DNA from 2 places in the Chroococcidiopsis cubana SAG 39.79 genome. Region 1 is predicted to be linked to the other one. Evidence: riboswitches for the same ligand, from Rfam matches in the RefSeq annotation. Region 1 holds a riboswitch; the other holds the start of a gene.
What was found. Region 1 has a riboswitch for cyclic di-AMP ahead of DSM107010_RS28500 (glycosyltransferase). Riboswitches for the same ligand answer to the same signal wherever they lie in the genome.
Positions count from the first base shown of each region.

Region 2: it holds a riboswitch for cyclic di-AMP, as region 1 does, so the genes downstream of both, DSM107010_RS04645 (ArsB/NhaD family transporter) here and DSM107010_RS28500 (glycosyltransferase) in region 1, are expected to answer to the same signal.

Region 1 covers NZ_RSCK01000077.1:9,941-21,186, forward strand. Annotated here, with positions in the region: gene hemE (uroporphyrinogen decarboxylase) at 1-737, shown strand, start outside; gene DSM107010_RS28470 (four helix bundle protein) at 741-1,163, opposite strand; gene DSM107010_RS28475 (NAD-dependent epimerase/dehydratase family protein) at 1,207-2,256, shown strand; gene DSM107010_RS28480 (SulP family inorganic anion transporter) at 2,817-4,538, shown strand; gene DSM107010_RS40150 (DMT family transporter) at 4,626-5,033, shown strand; gene DSM107010_RS40155 (DMT family transporter) at 5,020-5,529, shown strand; gene DSM107010_RS28490 (VOC family protein) at 5,625-6,071, shown strand; gene DSM107010_RS28495 (hypothetical protein) at 6,183-6,395, opposite strand; gene DSM107010_RS28500 (glycosyltransferase) at 6,439-7,704, opposite strand; cyclic di-AMP (ydaO/yuaA leader) riboswitch at 7,848-7,983, opposite strand; gene DSM107010_RS28505 (selenium-binding family protein) at 8,334-9,689, shown strand; gene DSM107010_RS28510 (2Fe-2S iron-sulfur cluster-binding protein) at 9,726-10,061, shown strand; gene DSM107010_RS28515 (1,2-dihydroxy-3-keto-5-methylthiopentene dioxygenase) at 10,145-10,699, shown strand; gene mtnB (methylthioribulose 1-phosphate dehydratase) at 10,726-11,246, shown strand, end outside.
Region 2 covers NZ_RSCK01000004.1:204,339-215,567, forward strand. Annotated here, with positions in the region: gene DSM107010_RS04645 (ArsB/NhaD family transporter) at 1-1,250, opposite strand, end outside; cyclic di-AMP (ydaO/yuaA leader) riboswitch at 1,622-1,802, opposite strand; gene DSM107010_RS04650 (sensor histidine kinase) at 2,137-3,327, shown strand; gene DSM107010_RS04655 (hypothetical protein) at 3,860-4,444, shown strand; gene DSM107010_RS04660 (hypothetical protein) at 4,493-4,972, opposite strand; gene DSM107010_RS42040 (magnesium chelatase subunit D family protein) at 5,277-7,487, shown strand; gene DSM107010_RS39385 (hypothetical protein) at 7,471-7,656, shown strand; gene DSM107010_RS04675 (Nramp family divalent metal transporter) at 7,723-9,501, shown strand; gene DSM107010_RS04680 (PstS family phosphate ABC transporter substrate-binding protein) at 9,569-10,726, shown strand; gene DSM107010_RS04685 (hypothetical protein) at 10,856-11,229, shown strand, end outside.

The DNA of each region.
Region 1 (11,246 bases):
TTCGGACTCAAGCGCAAATTGAATCTTTGCGCCAGTTAGAACCAGCAGAATCCTTACCTTTTATTAAAGAAATATTACAGGCACTTCGAGCCGAAGTCGGGAATAAAGCTACAGTTTTAGGCTTTGTCGGTGCGCCGTGGACGCTTGCAGCCTATGCAGTTGAAGGAAAAGGTTCTAAGACCTATTCCATTATTAAGGGAATGGCATTTTCTAACCCGACAGTATTGCACCAGCTACTAGAAAAACTAGCAGATGCGATCGCCATTTACGTTCGCTACCAAATTGACTGCGGCGCTCAAGTCGTACAAATGTTCGATTCTTGGGCGGGTCAACTTTCACCTCAAGATTACGAAACTTTCGCTTTACCCTATCAACAGCGAGTATTTCAACAAGTTAAACAAACCCATCCCGATACACCCCTGATTCTTTTGGTAGCTGAAAGTGCAGGTTTATTAGAAAGAATGGCGCGCAGTGGTGCAGACCTAATCAGCGTAGACTGGACTGTAGACATGGCAGACGCACGGGCGAGACTGGGAAATCAAATTGGCGTGCAAGGAAATCTCGATCCTGGGGTGTTATTTGGTTCTCATGAATTTATTCGCGATCGCATTTACGATACGGTGAAAAAAGCAGGTACGAGAGGGCATATTCTCAATCTGGGTCATGGTGTCTTACCCGACACTCCAGAGGATAATGTAAGATTCTTCTTTGAAACTGCTAAACAGATTAGATATTAGTGGCTAGTGGCTAGTGACTGGTGGATAGAGTTTTGCTTTTAAAGATTTTTGCAAACCTCTAACCATCCTACCTATCTCAGAAGTTCTTGATAAAAGAATTTGTAAATCTTGTTCGCTTACATATGACAACCGTTGCGCCAAAATTAATTGAGTTTCCAGTTCTGCTAAAGAACCAAGTGTAATTGATAAAAAGTGTAAAAACTCTTTGGTTGAATCTCTTGCTGCACCTTCTGCAATATTAGAAGTAACAGATACAACTGCACGTTGTATCTGAGATGACAAACCATATGTTTCTTGTTTCGGAAAAGCTTGAGTCAACTGATAAACTAGAACAGCTAAATCTATCCCAAATTGCCAAACTTTGAGATCTTGATAACTATGAAGGCTCATTTCAGTATAGTAAAAAATATATGTATAATTTAACACACTTTAGGTCAAGCCACCAGCCACTAGCCACCAGCCACTAACTATGAGAATTTTAGTCACTGGCGCTAGCGGTTGTATCGGTCACTATATTTCTGAAATTTTAATTCAAGAAACTGACTACGAACTATATTTACTAGTTAGAAATCCTCAGAAACTACAAGTAGATATTACTCGCCCTGGTGTAAAAATATTACAGGGCGATTTAGCTAATATCGAACAGTTTGCTGATTTACTGAAAACAATTGATATTGCTGTATTAGTAGCTACTGTTTGGGGTGGCGAAGATACTTTTGAAATTAACGTTAATAAAACAATTCAACTATTAAATTTACTCGATCCAGAAAAATGTCAGCAGGTCATTTACTTTTCTACAGCTAGCGTTTTGGATCGTCAAAATAACTTGTTAAAAGAAGCAGGAACACTTGGCATAGATTATATTCGTTCTAAATATGAAACTTTAAGTAGATTACCAGAATTAGCGATCGCCCCTAAAATTACCGTTCTATTTCCCACTTTAGTCCTGGGAGGCGATGCCCAGAAACCATACTCTCACCTATCTGCTGGCTTACCCGATGTTGCCAAGTGGATTAACATCGCCCGTTTCTTCAAAACAGAAGGCAGCTTCCATTTTATTCACGGACGAGATGTTGCTCAAGTCGTGAAATATTTGATGAAAGGGAGCAGGGAGAAGAGAGCTGAGGGAGAAAAAACACTACACCCCACACCCCACGTACCACGTACCATCCAACTACCAACTACCAACTACCAACTACCAACTACCCATTACCAATTACTAACTCACTACGTTCTCGGACAAGAGCTATTAACCGCTAACCAGGTTATAGAAGAAATTTGTAAATATCTCAATAAAAAGATTTATTTTCGCATTCCTCTATATCTATCCTTGACCAATTTATTTATAGTTTTATTCCGCATTCAAATGGCAGACTGGGATAGATTTTGTTTGCAATATCGCTATTTTACTTATAAAAATATTATCAATCCTAGCAGCTTCGGCTTACCTAACTATTGTTCCACCCTCAGCGATGCCTTAAAAATTCATGGAGTTCGTGGTAGAAAATTAGATACTTAACAGAATACTTTTAGCGATCTTCTTTGCATCTTTGCGCGAAACAAAATCATACTTTCGCACTTAATTTAGTATAGAGCGATACGGATAAGATAAATCGAGTAAATTGTCTCAATTGCATCGGAAATAATATATTGTATATTGCACTCGAAGCATAAGTGGAGATCGAAGCAGCTTGTCACCTCTCTGTGAAAAGGCTTTCCTTCTGCCCTCTGGCTCTACCTTCTGCCATAAGCTTTATTCCCGTGTAAAAATAATTTTGACTTTTAGATTTTGACTTTTGACCTTACTAAAATTCAATACTATTTCTGAATGAAATCTATTTTAAAAACTTATTTGTATGTTGCTAAAAAGCAACGTTGCTATTAGAAAAAATTGGAAAATTAAAGAAATATAAATTCGTTTTATTAACCCATTACTTGATGATACAAGGAATGATAAGAGTGTCATTCCTCTAGCTCTAAAAGTAGAATCCATACAGTCAATAAATAGGAATCATATTAGCGACTTATTTCCCATAAAGAATGACATCAATAGTCTTTTTCTGAAGGGATGAACAACCAATGCAGCTAACAAATAAGATTCGGTTCAGAAAATTACAGCTAACAAATAAGATTCATTTCAGAAATTTACGCGGTGACATTTTTGGTGGAGTCACCAATGCAATTGTTTCATTACCAATAGCTTTGGCGTTCGGGGTTGCATCTGGTTTGGGACCAGTTGCAGGGCTTTATGGCTCAATTTGTGTTGGCTTTTTTGCTTCTCTGTTTGGTGGCACACCCACACAAATTTCCGAACCAACCGGACCGACAACCGTATTTATGACGGCAATTATTAGCGCAATGATTGCTAGGAATCCTGAGAATGGTATGGCAATGGCATTTACGGTAGTGATGCTATCGGGAGTTTTTCAAATTCTCTTTGGTGTCTTCCGTTTGGGTAAATATATTATTCTCATGCCCTACAGCGTCGTTTCAGGTTTTATGTCTGGAATTGGTGCAATTCTAATTATTTTGCAAATTCCGCCATTTCTAGGACATGAAGCTCCTAAAGGAGGTTTGATAGGAACGTTACAAAATCTACCCCAGATGCTATCAAACCTCAACCCTGCCGAAACTGGTCTAGCAGCTCTGACAATGGTAGTTATTTTTTTCTTGCCGCATAGAATCAAGCACTTTATACCCCCACAACTAGCAGCATTAGTCATCGGCACAATTATTTCCTTCACCTTGCTACAAAACATGGATTTGAGAAGGATTGGCGAGATTCCATCAGGACTACCGACCCTGTATCTACCTACTTTTACTCCGGCTCAAACCGTACAGATGTTCGTTGATGCAGCCATGCTAGGGATGTTGGGTTCTATTGATGCCTTGCTCACTTCAGTCATTGCTGACAGTATGACCCGTACCCAGACTCAGGAAGACCGAGAGTTAGTCGGTCAGGGAGTAGGAAATCTAGTTGCTGGTTTGTGCGGTGGACTGCCTGGTTCTGGTGCGACGATGGGAACGGTAATTAACGTTCAAGTTGGGGCAAGAACTGCTTTGGCTGGCTTGCTCCGTGCGGTGCTGATGTTGGTCGTGGTGTTATGGCTGGCTGACTTGGCGGAAAACATTCCAATGGCAGTCTTAGCTGGAATTGCTTTCGCGGTTGGAATTGAAATGCTCGATTGGAATTTCTTGAAACGAGCGCATAAGGTTTCTTGGAAATCAACCTTAATCATGTATGGCGTACTGCTGATGACAGTTTTCCTCGATCTGATGGTTGCGGCTGGGGTAGGAATGTTTATTGCTAACTTGCTGACAATTGAGCAATTGAGCCATTTACAAGCTCAAAGAATCAAAGCAGTTTGTGGTGCAGATGATTCCGTCCCGCTCAATTTAGAAGAGAAAGAGTTGCTCAATTTAGCTGATGGGCGAGTTTCTTTGTTTTACATGGGGGGACCAATGCTGTTTGGAGTGGCAAAAACGATCGCCCGCGAACATTTATCTATCAAGCGTTGCGATACCTTAGTGATGGATCTGAGCGATGTTCCTTATCTAGATGAAACTGCGGCACTGGTAATCGAAGCTGCCATTAAAGATTCTCAGGCAAAAGGTTCTCAAGTATTTATCGTGGGGGCAGTTGGTAAAGTCAAGCATCTTTTAGAGAGTCTTGGCATTCTCAATTTAGTACCATACGATAACCTATTTCTGGATCGAACTGATGCCCTGAAACAAGCAGTTGTAGTAGATGTAGCTGAAATCGGTTTAGATGTAGCTGAAATCGGTTTGCGGACTGGTTGAGTTTGGGAGTTCTATTGTCAAGTTTCCTATTGGATTTCACCTTGTTACACTGGCAGAGTAAACTCGATAGAATCCTCTTGAAGACTTTTGCAGAGGCTTAAATCTCTATTTCAGTCATCTACCCACAGTGCGATTTTAGCTCTGTTTGCCCTAGCTCTGATTTGGGGTTATAACTGGGTACAAATGAAAGTAGCAGTGGAATATTCACCACCGTTTACATTCGCAACTTTGCGGATAGTTCTCGGAGCCTTGAGTTTATTTCTCGTGATGGCGTGGTTGAAAAAACCGTTGTTACCTCAAGCAGTTGGGGGTACTTTTCTGCTGGGGTTGTTGCAGACGAGTGGATTGTATGGGTTAGCAACTTGGGCTTTAGTTAGTGGTGGAGCCGGAAAAACGGCAGTTTTGGTTTACACAATGCCTTTCTGGACGCTAATTCTAGCCTGGGTGCTGTTAAAAGAGCGAGTCAGAACAATACAATGGATTGCGCGCCCTTAGTTTTGCTGGTTTGCTACTGATTTTAGAACCTCAGCAGCTTGATGGGACGGTTTTTAGTAAGGTATTAGCCATTCTTGCGGGGATATGCTGGGCTGGTGGGGTCATTGTCGCCAAGAAATTGCAACAACAACATAATTTAGATCTGTTATCGCTGACAGCTTGGCAAACTCTTTTCGGTGCTGTGCCGCTACTGTTTGTCGTTCTCTTCATTCCCTCTGAACCGATTGTTTGGTCTAACGAGTTTGTCGTAGCGTTGATTTACAACGTTATCCCAGGTACGGCGATCGCAATGTTGCTTTGGCTGTATATATTAAATCATCTATCTGCAAGTACGGCAGGATTGGGTATGTTAATGAATCCTGTAGTGGGAGTATTAACGGCTTGGCTGCAACTGGGAGAACGACCAGGACTTACGGAATCTGTAGGTATGTTACTGATTGTTTCTGCTTTGGCTTTCAATGTTAACTCTCTGCAAAAAACGAAGTCAACCAACTGATTTCACCATTTCTGTACGGGCGGGTTTAACCGCAAAACTGTTTATTCTAGTATAGGGATCTTCAAAAACCCGCCCCTACGAGGACTGACTTCATCATGACTATTCCCAGTACCCTTGCACCTGGCAACCTGCGGCGAGTCCACCACATCGCCTTAAATGTCAAAGACATGCAAGCATCGCGCCACTTTTACTGTCATATTCTGGGATTGCACGAACTGACAGGCGATGAAATCCCCTCTACTCTAATCGATTTGGTAGCGCAAGGCAAAGTCGCTAACTTTGTCACTCCAGATGGAACGGTTTTAGATTTATTCTGGGAACCGGAGTTAACACCACCAGATCCCGATCCCGAACGGAGTTTTACTCGTGCCTATCATCTTGCCTTCGATATCGATCCGCAATTGTTCGATCGCGCCGTAGAAGTATTGAAAGATAATCAAATTGCGATCGCCCACGGTCCTGTCAGTCGCCCTACAGGTAGAGGCGTTTACTGCTACGATCCAGATGGATTTATGGTAGAAATCCGGTGCGATCCAGTATGAGCAAAAAAAAACCTGAATCTGACAATTCAGACTCAGGTAGTCCTACACTTCACAACTCAGGAAAATACAACAGACACGAAAATCTCAGAAACAAAAATCTAATTTTCAGCTCTAAGCGGCATGAGTATGCATTTTTGTTTCCACAGGCAACCACTTGGAAGATAGATCTTCCATAATACCTTTGCGGCTGAAACTTTTGCTTCGATCTAAATGTACCACTAATGTTGGCAAATAAATGTCATCAATTATCTGATGTCCGTAACCGATGACAACACCAGTCAGATCTGCTTGCTTGTGTTGCACGAAATCCCCAATCCTTAACATGGTATTTCTCCTTGTGCAGTTTGCTATCCAACGTTTACTATTGCTAAGCTGCGATCGCTCTACTCGTCTCAACCGTGGCTGAATTCAATGTGGTATACAAATGTCCTAATTCGATTGCTACACCTTGCCAGCTAAAATGATTTTCTACCCGTTGCCGACCTCGTTCCCCTAACTTTCTTGCCCAGCTAGAATCGGCTAAGATGCGATCGATCGCTTGGGCAAACGCAACGTCATCTTTAGCAGGTGCGAGTAATCCCGTCTCTTCTGGAACTACGGTAAATTGCAAACCGCCGACAGCGCTAGCAACCACGGGAATTTGGCTTGCCATCGCTTCAATTGCTACCAAACCAAAAGGTTCGTAGTGACTGGGGACGACACTAACATCGGCAGCTGCGTAGTAGACTGGCAAAATCCGATCGTCCAAGCGACCTGGAAAAACAGTTATCGTATCTAAACCTAACTCTCCAACAATTCCTTCAATGCGATCGCGTTCTCTGCCGTCACAGCGACCGGGTTGGCTGCCACCACCGATAATTAATTTCAAGTTAGTCCGACCTGCTGCGTGCAATCTTGCCACCGATCGCACTAAGGTTTCAATCCCTTTACGTTTGTCAAATCGACCGACATACAACACGACTTTTTCATTTGCTGCAATTCCTAACTGCTGCCGCGCTGCTTCGCGTTCGATTGCCCCAAATCTGTCTATATCCGTACCGCAGGGGATAATATCAATTTGTCCTGTGGTTGAAACAAGCGATCGCATGTGTTCTTGTTCTTGAGGACTGGTGGCTACTATCCGTTCCGCTGTTTCCAAACAAGCTTTTTCTACTGCTAACCGTTTGGTAGCGATCGCGGGAATCTCGTCAATATTTCTGTACTTAACTGCACCCAACGAGTGATATGTATGTATCTGACTCAAAGGTTGCAGTTGCTTCAATCGCATTCCCACCCAAGCAGATAGCCAGTAGTTAGTGTGGACGAGCGAGTAACGAAATCCATGTTGTTGTTGAAAAGCTTGGAAAGCTTTGACGTACTCCGGTAAATAACTGAATAGTTCGTCCCGTCCGATAAATTCTGGCGCTCCCGCTGGTAACCGAATCGTGCGACAATTAGCATTGTGTTGCACGATCGCCGCTTGTTCTTTACTGCTACGGCGAGTAAACATATCGACTTTCCATCCCTGCTGGGCAAGGGCAAGACCGACTTGGCGCACGTAAACGTTTTGACCTCCAGCCTCTTCTTGCCCAATCGCAATCGCTGGATCGCCATCAACAGAAATTAAAGCAATGCGATTCTGTTTTTCTAACATTGTTGGTTTGCTTCTCCTTATGGCTAGCTTTCCTGCCTCTGGCTGCCATCAGGAATCAATTCCTTAGCACCAAGTACAGGTAAAACGTAGCGGGTTTAAACCAGCCAAGGACACTGAATGGGATCTAGAAATCTTCGATCTTTACAGTCTCCTCTCAACGCCTACGAAGTTAGCTGACGGGCTAGGACTGAGAGATGTCCCTCTCTGTTTATCTCAGAGATAAGCCCCAAAATTCGGTTCCTCCGCTCCAATTATGATTGGATTAGGCTGACTTATTTAATCTGGTTAACTACATCCTAAACCACGCTCCCTACGTTCTGTCAATAAAAGTTACAAACTGTGAAGTAAACTCGGTCAGATTGTTAAGTATTGTATGTGAAACTTCTATTTGAGTTGTGAACTACTCGTGAAGGTTGTCATTCGTTCAAGTGCTGTTAGCGCGTCACAGTCAGATGAACAGTAATTTGACAATTGATTTACAACTGCTGGATCTCAGCCATCTGTAAGAAATACAAACATAGTACGGTATTCCTAGCAATCAATGCTAGTTTTGTTATTAGTAGACGGTTAACTGTAGAGATATGACATGTCGTATCCGCACTTAACCAATGACCAACGACAAATGACCAATGACCAATCATACTTGCTGCGGTCCTGGCTATGCATCTCCCCAAGCGGCGATGCAAGCAGAAAGAGAAAAAACATTATATGCGATCGCACTTTATACGGGTACGGGAATTGAAGCACCAGATTATTTAGCGACGATTGATGTCGATCCTGACTCTCCGACATATTCTCAGGTAATTCATCGCTTACCGATGCCTTATTTAGGCGATGAGTTACATCATTTTGGTTGGAATGCATGTAGTTCGTGTCACGGTGACGCGAGTAAATCTCGTCGTTTTACGATCGTACCTGGACAGCGATCGAGCCGGATTTATATTGTAGATACAAAAGAAACGCGATCGCCTCAAATTTATAAAGTCATCGAACCAGAAGAAATCAAAGCGAAAACAAATTTAACAGCCCCTCATACAGTCCATTGTCTAGCAGATGGTCATGTGATGATTTCGATGTTAGGTGATAGTCAAGGGAATGCACCTGGCGGCTTTTTGTTACTCGATGAAAACTTTGATATTGTCGGACGTTGGGAACAACAAGCTACGGCAATGAAGTTTAATTATGACTTTTGGTATCAGCCGCGCCATAACATCATGGTAAGTAGCGAATGGGGCGCACCCAAAACGTATTATCCAGGCTTTGACCTCAACGATGTCGCAGCCGGAAATTACGGTCAGCAATTGCATTTTTGGGACTGGAAAAAACACGAAATTATTCAAAGTTTTGACTTAGGTACAGAAGGTTTAATTCCTTTAGAAGTGCGTTTTCACCACAACCCAGAGAGTACGCACGGCTATGTTGGTGCAGCCTTAAGTAGTAATGTTTGGCACTGGCACAAATCTAATGGACAATGGGCAGTTGAGAAAGTTATTGATGTTCCATCCGTCGAGGTTCAAGGCTGGGAAATTCCCGTTCCCTCTTTGATTACCGATATTTTGCTGTCAATGGACGATCGCTATCTCTATTTTTCCAACTGGTTGCATGGAGATATTCGTCAGTATGACATTAGCAATCCTTCTCAACCTAAATTGACTGGGCAAGTTTGGTGTGGTGGTTTATTAGGAAAAGGTGGCGAAGTTAAGGGGCAGAAATTGCAAGGTGGTCCTCAAATGCTGCAATTAAGTTTAGATGGTAAGCGGTTGTATGTCACTAACTCTCTATTCAGTACTTGGGATAATCAATTTTATCCAGACTTAGCCAAAAATGGCTCTTACATGTTGCAAATTGATTGCGACACGGAAAAGGAAGGATTGAAAATTAATGAAAACTTTTACATAGATTTTGGTCAAGAACCAAACGGCGCAGCCCGCGCCCACGAAATGCGATATCCTGGTGGCGATTGTACTTCAGATATTTGGATTTAGAGTTAAGAGAATCATAGGGGCAGGTTTTTTGGTCGAATGAAAACCTATCAAATCGAACTGGTTAACAGAAATAATTTTACTCTTAACGTAGCAGCAGACAAATATATTTTGGATGCGGTAGAAGCGGCTGGAGTAAAATTACCCGTAGGCTGTCGTTATGGGGCTTGTATTACTTGTGCTGCCAGGATTTTATCAGGTGAAGTAGAACAGACAAATGCGATCGCCCTCAAACCCCAGCAAGCCGCAAAAGGTTACGTTTTGTTATGCATTGCCACTCCCCGTTCTGATTGTAAGTTTGAAGTCGGCGTAGAATGTCAAAAAGAATTGTATGTAAACCCTTTTATCAGTTATCAGCGAACAGTTATCAGTTGACATTGGTAATCGGTAATTGGTAATTGGTAATCGATCGTTTGTTATTTGCATTTTCACTGCTCACTACTCACTACTCACTCCCTATGGCGCTTCTTAAACTAGAAGATGGTACAATCTACAACCAACTCGCTGATATTAGCCGCGAATTGTCTTCCCTAAATATCCAACTCAATTACTGGAGTGTAGGAGAAGATGCCCAATTGCGGCAATTGCTAGCACAAGAAAGCTTAACTTCAGAGGAAAAAGAAGAAGTTCTCGTAGCTTTAGATCGCTATTTCGAGCAACTCGAACAAACATCTGGCTATCAATCTCGTGATTTAATTGCGTTGCATCCTGGGATTCCAAATTTAGATGAGATGCTAACAAAATTCGATCGCATTCACACTCACGCCGATGATGAAGTAAGATATATTGTCGATGGCGAGGCAATATTTGGTTTCGTGCGTCCCGATGGTAGCCAAGTAGAATTAACAGTACAACCAGAAGAATATATCAATGTCCCCGCCGGAACAGAACACTGGTTTTATTTAACACCTGCAAGGCGAGTTAAAGCTGTACGATATTTTATCGATACAACAGGTTGGGTTCCTCAATACACGGGCAAAGAGATTCGGTTTCGTCAAAGCGCGATCGCGTAATTCATTATATTTATTACCTCTGATTCATGCTTAATTATCAACCTTCAGTAACTAATAGCAAAACTACCGATCCGCGTTTTGAATTGAGCGATGCTGCTCGTTATTTCTACCGTCAAGATTGGATGGTAGGAACGGCGGGAAATCTTTCTGCTCGTCTTCCTGATGATAGTTTTTGGATTACGGCAAGTGGGAAGGCAAAAGGAGAACTATCAACTAGCGATTTCGTGCGCGTTACCCTCACTGGTGAGATTTTAGAAAGAGCATCTGCTAATATTAAACCTTCGGCAGAAACGATAATTCATCAAGTAATTTATAGCTTGTTTCCAGCGGCTCAAGCTTGCTATCACGTTCACTCAATTGAAGTAAATTTAGTTTCTCATTTTACTGAGAAACTAAATTTGCTGCTACCACCCCTGGAAATGGTTAAAGGCTTGGGTGTATGGGAAGAAAACCCCCAGGTGGCAATTCCCATATTTGAAAATCACTTAGAAGTTCCTCAAATTGCCGCAGAAATTAGCGATCGCTTCAGTACTCAATTACCGCAAGT
Region 2 (11,229 bases), on a different contig from region 1:
AATGAAATTCGCCGTCCGTGTTGTTCGGCAATTCCGGCAGCAACTATGTTAGAAGAGGCTCCAACTAAAGTTCCGTTTCCACCTAACGTTGCACCAAACATCATGGCATAAAACAGAGGTAATACTTCTGCTGGCAACTCTCCTGTAAAACTTTTTTCTAGAATTACTGGCGATGCCAAACCAATATTGACTACATACTGTTTGAGTAACGGAACCATTGCCACAACCAAAGGAATGTTTGGCACGACGCTTGAGACTATACCAACAAAAAAGAGTAACGCTAGCGAACCTAAAGCAATATTTTTTCCTAAAATTGCTGCTAGAACACCAGAAAGGCTAGTCACGACGCCAGTTTTCTCTAGTCCACCAATTAAGACGAAAATGGACATAAAAAATATTAACGTATTCCAATCGACATCTCGCAAAATATTATTAACTGTATCAATTTTGCTATGATGTGACAGTAACAATGCTAAAGCTGCACCTAATAAAGCTACCGCAGCAGGAGAAATTGGAATTGGTAACATTTCCCCAATAACAAAGAATGTTAAAACACCAGCAATCAAAACAATCCCTAATGTTAAAACTTGAGGATGATTAATTTTTGGATGGGGAAGATGTTCTAAATCTTCTAAATCTTTATGCCAAATTTTACGAAATAGAAATGGTAGCATTGCAACCACAGTAATAACTGCAATAACTCCACCTAAACTGAGGCGCGCGAGGTAATCAATAAAGCTGACGTTTACGGCATCTCCGACAATAAATGTAGCTGGATCTCCTACCAATGTTAGTAATCCGGCACTGTTGGCTACGAATACCATTAAGATGAGTAGTGGTACAAAGTTTACCCCTACTTCCTCTGCAATCGGAGGAATCAGCGGTGCTAGTAACATAACTGTTGTAGCATTGGGCAAAAAAGCGCAAATTGGAGTTGTAATTGCCACAATTCCCAGTAGCAAGCGCTTGCCTTGTCCTTTAGCTAAAATCACAATTTGGGTGGCTAAATAATCAAAAACTTTTGTAGGTTCAAAAGCTCGTACCAACACCATTACGCCAAAAAACAAAGCAATGGTAGAGTAGCTATTACCAATATATCCAATTGCTTCATTTAGCGTTAACACATTTGTAAAAACAAGAATTAATGCTCCTAAAAATGCCGCGATAGTCAAGTGTATCCATTCTGTCATCACGAAAAAGATGACACTAAGGAAAGTAATAGTGCTAGCGATCGCCTGCCAGTTTTCCATATTATTACTACTGGTTTGATTATTAATTATTCTAACCAAAGTTATAGAGCTTTACATCCATACAAAACTCTACTAATGCGCTTGATATTTATTGGTAGTTAGCTACATACGGCTAAGGTAATGAAGCGATCGCATCTGTTTGTGACTCCGCAACTATAGCAGTTCTATTTGATGCTTGAAATTCAAGCATAGTAGAGTGGGCGTTGCGTGCCTGACAATTTTTCAAGGCGAATTGCTTTATTTTTACCAGTGATTTTTGTGGGATTTTCATCTGCTATTTTTCAGTCTCTTCAAGTGCAGGTACAACAGGCTTAACAGTACGAGCCTTGGAAGCTGAACCAAGCAGAACATTATTGATAATGTTGCTTATTTCAGTCTCCTCTCAACGCCTACGGAGTTAGCTGACGGGCTAGAACTGAGAGATGTTCTTCTTGTCAAGGATGAATTATGAAGATCTGAACTCGATACTCGTTCTTGCTAATTCATCTTTAAACCAGATAAGCCCCAGATTTTGGTTCCTCCGCTCCAGTTTTACTAAAGTCTTGAACTCCTCAACACAGACACCACTGGATTAGGCTAACTGTTTTCAAACTATTGAAGAGAAATTTAACATTCTTACTCAAATTCGTCAAATTATTCCGGGTAGCGTGCAATTTTTGCAGACAATTACAATAACATCAAGCCAAAATTTTCAGCAGGTGAATCGATCCGCTATTAGTGTCGAAAAGCTTTTCAGCTATCTCTACGGGGCAGAAATGCGGACGAACCACTGGCGAAGTACCATAGCATTGCTTACCGAACTATCGAACGATAGAGTGGTTCCACCATCTGGCAGGTTCCGATAAACTGAAGATTGCCATGCCTATCTCTATGCGTGCTTAAAGTGATGCAAGATTTCAGTCAACTGCTGCTCGATGAAAGCGATACGATTTTGAAGGACTGGATTGCTGCCATTCGTGCAGATAACCAAATTGAAACAGCTAACGAACTGCCGTACAAGTCTTTGCAAGACAGCATACCGCGCGTGATTCAAGCGATGGCAACAGTGCTTTCTCAATCACAAGATAGCGATTTGAAGACACTAGTAGAGGTGAGTTTAGAACACGGTGTCATTAGGGCAGAACAAGGATTTGAGGCTGGGGAAATTGCCCGAGAGTATCGAATTCTGCGTCATGTTATCTTCTCTACCATTGAGACAAGCTTGCAGACAAGCTCAGCGTTAGAGGTGATTCGTGCTTTTCGGTTAATTGATACTGTCATTGATGAAGCGATCGCCCGCTGCTTTAAAAGCTACACCGAACAACGATTGGCAGAACTACAACACCTACAAAGTCAACTGACACTCAACAATCAGGAATTAACGCGGCTGGTGCGGGCAAATCGCGAAAACCTTTCTCATCTCGCCCACGAACTGAAAACCCCTTTGACTTCAATCATTGGCTATGCCGATTTATTTTTGCGCCTACAGCGGAAAGACAGAGTTGAGGTAAAAGATAGCTACGCCAATATAGAACATATCGAACGGGTGTTAAGCGGTGGTAGGCATTTATTACACTTGATTAACGATGCTTTAGAAATCTCGCGATACGAAGCAGGGCAAATGCAACTCCAGCCTGCAATAGTCGAGATTCGCGAGCTAACAAGCGATCTTGTTGCTATGATGCAGCCTGCGGCACAAGCCAAGGAACTCAAATTGAGCCTCGATTTAGATTCAGCCCCAAAAGAAGTTGTCACGGATTCGTTACGATTGCAGCAAATTGTGACGAATCTGATTAGTAATGCGATTCGCTACACGCTAGATGGAAAGATTTTGGTGAAATGTTGGACGATCGATCGCGAACGATGGGCGATCGCAGTTGCCGATACAGGCGTGGGAATTGCGCCAGAAGCACAGCAGCGCGTGTTTGAACCCTATTTTCAAGCTGGAACGATCGCCACACCCAACAGCACGGGTTTGGGGCTGGCGATCGTTTCGCGCTTAGTCAAGCTGTTGCAGGGAAAGATTGAATTAGCCTCTGAGGTTGGAGTTGGTTCGACATTTACAGTGACTTTTCCGCTCAAAGTTAAAACAAAATAATATTCCGCGATCGGCTATTTGTAATTTATTATTTTTGACTGTTAAGCTAAAATCATCTTATTTTAATTATTCTTAATTAAGAAATATTAGACAATTGCTAAAACTTTCTATTGTTGAGCCAATTTTTCTCAGAATTTTCTAAATTAATAATTGCGATCGCTTAGCAGAAATAGGCAAAAGTATTTATGCCGTTCTGAGTGTAACTACAGAAGAAATGAAGCTACATAGTGGGACTTTGAAGAAAACTGGTAATAGAATAGCTTCAAAAGCAGAGCCAGAGCTAGTTTTACATCGATTGGTAATGTTTCCTTACCATGCTTAAGTTTCAGCCAGTTTTACCTTATCGATGTATTGTCCTTGCCATGCATGGATTTCAGCCTCTTTTAGAGCTAAAAACTTTCAAAGTCCCAATAGTTAAAGCGAACCGTTATTTAATTATGGGTGTAGCTATTAAAGTATGCTCTAATCGCTTAAGTATAGAGCATATTTTAATTGACTAGGTTGCTATAAAAAAGCATGAGGAACTCGAAAAATGAAACTTGACCGTCGTTATTTATCTTTTGGACTCGTCTTACTATTGCAAACAATCTGGCTGGCTCCAGCAGGCTCGGAACCACTAAAACTGCGAAACTCAGAACTAAAATTAGAGCGATCGCAAATGCTCGTAGCGAAAAAGCTAACATTAGCGTCAGGAACTAAACTGCAATTAGAACTAGCTGAAGAACTTAGCTCAAAGACAGCACAAGAGGGAGATATTGTTGTTTACTATGCAGCAACAAATGTCCTCTCACCAACCAAAGAAATTTTGATTAAAAAAGGAGCGCGAGCGACTGGAAAAGTTACTGAAGCAAAACGCGCTCGCATGTTTGGTAAAAAAGGACAATTAAACTTTACTGTGGAAGAAATTGAAGCAGTGGATGGTACTAAAATTCCGTTGCGATCGACTGTGGAGAAAAATGGTAAAGGTCGGGGTGCAACTATGGTAGCTGTGGCAGCACTTGTCAGCGTATTTGGCGTATTTATTAAAGGCAAAAATATCACCGTAAAACCAGGCACGTTGGTAGAAGCCTATGTAGATTATGACACGGTAGTTGAGACAGCCAGTCGCGCGCTATAAGGAAGTAACAGTAGATTCGTGGGGTGCGTTGATAACGCACCCTACCAGCTATTGTATCCAACCCCAGCTTTTGCTTTGTCCTGTAAATAGAGTCGAGCGATCGCTGTTATTTTGAGCCAAGTTCAAACTCAGGTTATGAATAGCTTGTTGATCGGACTTGACTTCTAGCAGTTTCATAAATACATTAAACTCTTGCTGATAACTTGGTTTTTCTAAAATTCTCTGATATACAGTTCTTAATTCCTTTTCAATAATTTGTTGAGCCTTAGCATCATCTTTAATTGGCTCTAACTGTACTTGAATTGATTTAAGTTCCTTTCGCAATACTTGCGTTTCTTCAGAAACAGGTAATCGACTCAGCATATTAGATAGCTTAATTTGAGCCTGTTTCGTCAATGACTTGCTTTGAGTTTGTTGATATTGGACTTTAGGGAGATTAGCAGCGTTTGAGTTAGCTGAATTTGGAACTTCTGTTACGGGTGTAAACAGTGTCAAGCCAGAAAAGAAAACTCCACATACAATACACATAATATGATTTTTACCTATTAGATTAGCGGATTAAGTATATACGTACATAGTTTACCGAGCGAATTCATTTTGTAGGTAAAGAATGCGCAAAGACAGGCAAAAAAATATTAAAAATCAATTAATTCTTGTGAGATTTCACGCATGTTTATGCAAGCTTTATAAAGTATTGAAATTATGAGAATATCGTTTGACTGACAAATAGAAGGGCGATCGCTCTCCGAACCGTTAACTGTCAACTGTCATATTTTCAGTAAGGGACAAAGAATTGATATGCTAGAAGGCTGGAAGCTCAAAGATTGAAACCATGCCTGCGTCGTCTACTGCAACCGTTACCAGTTTTCCCTTAACTGCTGTCGTGGGACAAGAAGCCATTAAAATAGCCCTGCTGCTAGCAGCCGTCGATCCTGGTTTGGGAGGAGTCGCGATCGCAGGTCGTCGCGGTACGGCAAAATCAGTCATGGCGCGGGCAATTCATACCCTTTTACCGCCGATTGAAGTTGTTAAAGGTTCTTTTTGTAACTGCGATCCCAATCGCCCTGAAGAATGGGACGACGAACTAAGTAGAGACGTTACATGTAACGTCTCTACAGAGGGTAACGTCTCTACAGAGGGTAACGTCCCTACAGAAGTGATTCCCGCACCATTCATACAAATTCCTTTAGGCGTGACAGAAGACCGACTTTTAGGTTCGGTGGATGTAGAACAATCGGTCAAACAGGGAGAAACCGTATTTCAACCAGGACTGCTGGCACTTGCCCATCGTGGCGTGTTGTATGTCGATGAAATTAACTTACTCGACGACAGTATTAGCAACCAACTGCTGACGGTTTTAACCGAGGGACGCAACCAAATCGAACGGGAAGGAATTAGTTTTGGGCATCCCTGTCAGCCTTTATTTATCGCTACGTATAACCCAGAAGAAGGAGCGTTACGGGAACACCTGCTCGATCGCATCGCGATCGCTCTTTCTGCGGATGGCGTGCTAGGTCTAGACGAACGAGTACAAGCAGTAGAACAGGCGATCGCTTACACCACCTCACCGCAGCAGTTTCTCCAGCAATACGCTGAAGATCTCGACAATCTCAAAACTCAAATTATCTTGGCGCGAGAGTGGCTCAAAGACGTACAAATTACCCACGAGCAAATTGCCTATTTAGTCGATGAAGCGGTACGCGCTAGAGTCCAGGGACACCGCGCCGAACTCTACGCCGTGCGAGTCGCCAAAGCCGCCGCCGCTTTAGAAGGCAGAACCACAGTTACAGCCGAAGATCTTCGTCGCGCCGTAGAATTAGTCATCGTCCCGAGAGCAACAGTCGTACAAACTCCACCCGAAGAACCACCCCCACCACCTCCACCACCCCAAAACCAAGACGAACCCGAAGATGAGTCTAACCAGGAACAGGAGGAGCAGGAAGAGAAGGACGAACAGGAAGAACCTGAAAACGAGCAAACACCGCCCAACATTCCTGAAGAATTTGTCTTTGATGCCGAAGGTGTAATTCTCGACGACAGCGTGCTTTATTTCGCACAGATGGCACAGCGGCGGGGGAAGTCCGGCAGTCGCAGTTTAATTTTCTCCGAAGATCGGGGACGATACGTCAAACCGATGTTACCCAAAGGTCCCGTGCGACGAATTGCAGTAGATGCCACGTTAAGAGCAGCTGCACCTTATCAGAAGGCACGGCGGGAGAGGCAGGGAGCAGGGAGCCTGGGAGTGCAGGGAGTAGAGACAAGGGAGACAAGGGAGACAAGGGAGACAAGGGAGACAAGGGAGACAAGGGAGACAAGGGAGACAAGGGAGACAAGGGAGCAACTACCAACTACCAATTACCAATTACCAATTACCAATTACCCACAAAAAAGAGTTTTTGTCGAGCAGGGAGATATCCGCTCGAAGCGACTCGTCCGCAAAGCGGGAGCATTGATCGTGTTTGTGGTTGATGCTTCTGGCTCGATGGCGTTGAATCGGATGCAATCAGCTAAGGGGGCAGTTTTTCAACTCTTGACAGAAGCGTATGAAAATCGCGACCAAGTGGCGTTGATCCCGTTTCGTGGCGAACAGGCAGAGGTGTTGTTGCCTCCTACCCGTTCGATCGCTTTGGCGCGTAAACGATTGGAGTTGTTGCCTTGTGGTGGCGGTTCGCCTCTAGCGCATGGTTTAACACAAGCGGTACGGGTGGGTATGAATGCTCAAATGGCGGGAGATATCGGACAAGTGGTCGTTGTGGCAATTACCGACGGTCGAGGAAATATACCTTTGGCGCGATCGCTAGGCGAACCTTTACCAGAGGGAGAAAAGCCCGATATCAAGAAAGAACTACTGGAAATCGCCGCTAGAATTCGCGGATTGGGAATACAGCTGTTAGTCATCGATACTGAAAATAAATTTATCTCTACAGGTTTTGCTAAAGAACTAGCTCAAACTGCGGGAGGAAAATACTACCACCTACCAAAAGCTACTGACTCCGCGATCGCTGGTGTTGCTAAAAGTGCAATTAATGCGATTAGGGGTTAGGGAGTCGGGACAAGGGGGACAAGGGGGAACTCGCTCTTCCCCACGACCGAAGGGAGTGGGGATTAGGGGGCGAAGGGGGACAAGGAAGAAGAATTTTACCAACTACCAATTACCCATTACCAAATCACCAATTCCGAATTCCGAATTCTCTCCACTCACTTTTAACTAGATTTAACTTCTATCTGCTAGCAATCCAGATATATTAAGAGGATTGTGTAGCTATTTGTGGCTGCTTATGGATAAAGTACGCGACCCAGCTACCAAGTATGCCATATATGTAGCTACGGCAGTCTTGGTACTGGGTTTTATCATTACGCTCGTTCGCAACGGAATACAAATTCTGGCTGATGCCACTTTCTGGTTGGGTTTGTATGGCTGGTTGGCTGCCGGGATCGTTGTCGGCTATTTAGTTTATCTGGGATTGCGAATTTTAGGATGGCGCTCTTCGGAGGAGGCGGAGCCAAATGTAGTGGATACCTCAGGGGTTATCTATAGAGCGATCGCTCCAACCGCAACTGAAAGAGGAACTGAGGCAATCGCCACTCGTTCTAAAATCTCGGCGGGCGAACTTCCACCCTGGGAAGTTGCCGATCTCCCTGCACCGCCGCCATTTAGTTTTAATAATGCGATCGCTCTGATTGGACCTGGAGCAATTCTCTTGGGGACTTCGATTGGTAGCGGCGAATGGCTGCTGGGTCCAGCGGTGACGGCTCAGTACGGTGGTTTTATGTTGTGGATTGCCACGACTTCGATTATTCTCCAAGTCCTCATGAACATGGAGTTTATCCGCTACACCCTGTATACGGGCGAACCAATTTATACAGGTTTTATGCGGACTAAACCAGGACCCCGCTTCTGGGCAATTTTTTATTCTGTCCTAGCGTTTTTGCAACTAGGATGGCCTGGGTGGGCTTCTTCGGCGGCTACGGCTCTGACTGCGATGTTTGTCGGCGATATTCCTGGACCGGAACACGCAGAAACGATTAAAGCATTTGGTTTATTCTGGTTCCTATCTACAGTGGCGATCGTTGCTTTTGGAGCCAAAATTGAGCGGACGATGGAAGTCGTGCAATGGTTTTTTGTTGGGGCAATCCTCCTGTTCTTAGTTGTCATTGCCCTGGGTTTTACTGCACCCGAGACGTGGGGTCGAGCGGCAATGGGTTTTCTCCGCTTCGGCACGATTCCCCCTAATGTTGATTGGCTGAAAGTGGGAGGCTTTGCGGCTTTTGCTGGTGCGGGAGGAGTCTTAAATGGAACGCTGAGTAACTGGTTTCGCGATAAGGGATTGGGCATGGGAGGCGTAGTGGGATACATTCCGGCACTGATTGGCGGTCGCCGTATGTCTCTGACTCCCACGGGTAAAGTCTTTCCCTTAACCACCGAAAACAAGAAGCGTTGGCGTGAATGGTGGAAGTATGCCATTACCGACCAATATGGTGTGTGGGTGCTGGGATGTTTCTTAGGAATGGGACTGCCAGCCTTGTTGACTTTGCAGTTTATTCCGCCTGGAACTCGCTTTGACAACCAATTTGCGATCGCCGTCTATCAAGCTCAATACCTATCGCGGGAAGATACCACTAGCATTATGTGGTTTATTACTCTGTTGGTAGGCTTTTGGATTCTCTACAGTACCCAACTTGGCATTACTGATGTTTTTGCGCGTATGGTGACAGATATGGTGTGGTCGGGCAGCAGCCACATTCGCGCTTGGCGAGGGGGAGATATTCGTTTTGTTTACTACAGCATCCTCTCTTTGTTTACTCTGTGGGGAGTTTTTATTCTCTTATCAGGGATCAAGCCCTTTTTCTTAATTCTCCTGAGTGCGAACATTGCTGGCTTAAATTTTGTCTTTCTAGGTTTGCACGCTCTCTATGTCAATCGCAAATTTCTCCCTGCCGAATTGCGATCGCCGCTATGGCGAGAGGCGATTGTTTTACTCTCAGTCGTGTTTTTCGGTTTTTTCTTCTGCCAAGCCTTACCGAGTATTATCGGACAGTTTACCCAAGGAGGATAATGTATCGTTCTTAACTAAGTAGTTGTCTACTCTATTAAGATCGATCCCTCACAAATTGGGAAACCTCATGAATCAAATCAGTTCTAATCGTCGAATTGTCTGTCCTCAATGCGGTTACGACGATAACCCTTTTACAGCTAACCACTGTTTGAATTGTAACTCTCGCCTCCGTAGTCAATCTGCTGATGGGGGCGATCGCGATTCTCTATCGAGGCGTAATAGCATTCCCTGGTCAGTCATACCTTTAGCAGGACTGCTATTAGTCACACTAGGGTTATTTGTTCTCTGGCGGAACAGTCAACCGCCAACGCCTCCCTCATCCCAACCACTAACATCTCAAGCTGATTTCCCGAGAGAATGGCAGCTCTATAACTCCTTGCGGGATGTCCCTGATGTTCCTGAAGGAGTTTTCCTCTATGGCGGCGCTATGGCTTCAGCTGCCTTACGTGCCAAGAATATACAAAGTGAAATTACCCGCGCCCATCCAAAATTTCGCCTGCTTTATACCGATCCGCTCAACGTCTCGCCCGATTCTGGCAAGGGCATCGAAATGACGGCTAATGGAGAAATTAGTTTCTCCGAATCCTTTCGACCCATTCAGCAATCGGAATACAATATAGTGCGATCGCGCGGTTACACCCTCAAACAAGTTCCCGTAGCGCTAGGAGGTATTGCCTTCTACAGCCATCCTGGGGTGAAGTTATCTGGTATATCCTTGGGTCAAATCCAAGAGATTTACAGTGGCAAAATTACGAATTGGCGACAACTGGGAGGATCGAATCTACCAATTGTTCCCGTCAGTCAAGACCCCGATGCGAAAGCGTCTACGAGTTTTCTGTTGCAAGGAATGCCGAGTTCCCAACGGCGGTTTGGTAAAAATGTACAAATTGTCCGCGATACTACTAGTGCAATTCGCAAAGTTGCTGCAATACCGGGAGGCATCGGCTACGGCGCTCAGGCTTTAGTAGTCGGTCAACAGACAGTTGAGCCACTCAGTTTGGCAAAGGGGCGATCGCGTAACTACGTTCCAGCAGCCGCTCCCGATGGTACGGTGAACCAGCAAGCCCTGCTTGATGGTTCCTATCCACTGATTCGCCGGATCTTCGTAGTTTATCGCGAGGATGGCAGTTTAGATGAAGTGGCTGGAAGAGCTTACGCTAACCTGCTGCTATCCACAGAAGGTCAAAAACTCGTCGATCGAGCGGGTTATGTACCGATTCGGTGAGGAATGAGGCAAAGAAGTCGTAAGTCGTAAGTCGGGAATCGGGAGTCGGTGGTCACTGGTCACTGGTCACTGGTCAGTGATAACTGCTCCCTATAAAATTTACACAAATAAAATTAGGTGCTTTACATTATGTCGCAAAATCATCCTTTACCTCGTTTGATTCTCGCTTTTGTGGCTGGATTTTTATCAGTTTTACTATTTCATCAATTAGCACTATTGTTGTTACATAGTATTGGTTTTGCACCTGCTAAGTTAACAGCTTATGCGATCAAATCAACACAACCGTTCGGCATTCCTCGCGTCTGGTCTCTTGCTTTTTGGGGCGGTGTTTGGGGGATTGTATTAGTCTTATTCGTTTCCTTTTTTCGACAAGGGTTGGGAATTTGGGGGACAACACTGCTATTTGGCGCGATCGCACCTAGTCTTGTTAACTGGTTTATTGTCATGCCCCTAAGAGGCGAACCTGTCGGTGGTGGCTGGCAACCCAACGGTATTGCTACAGC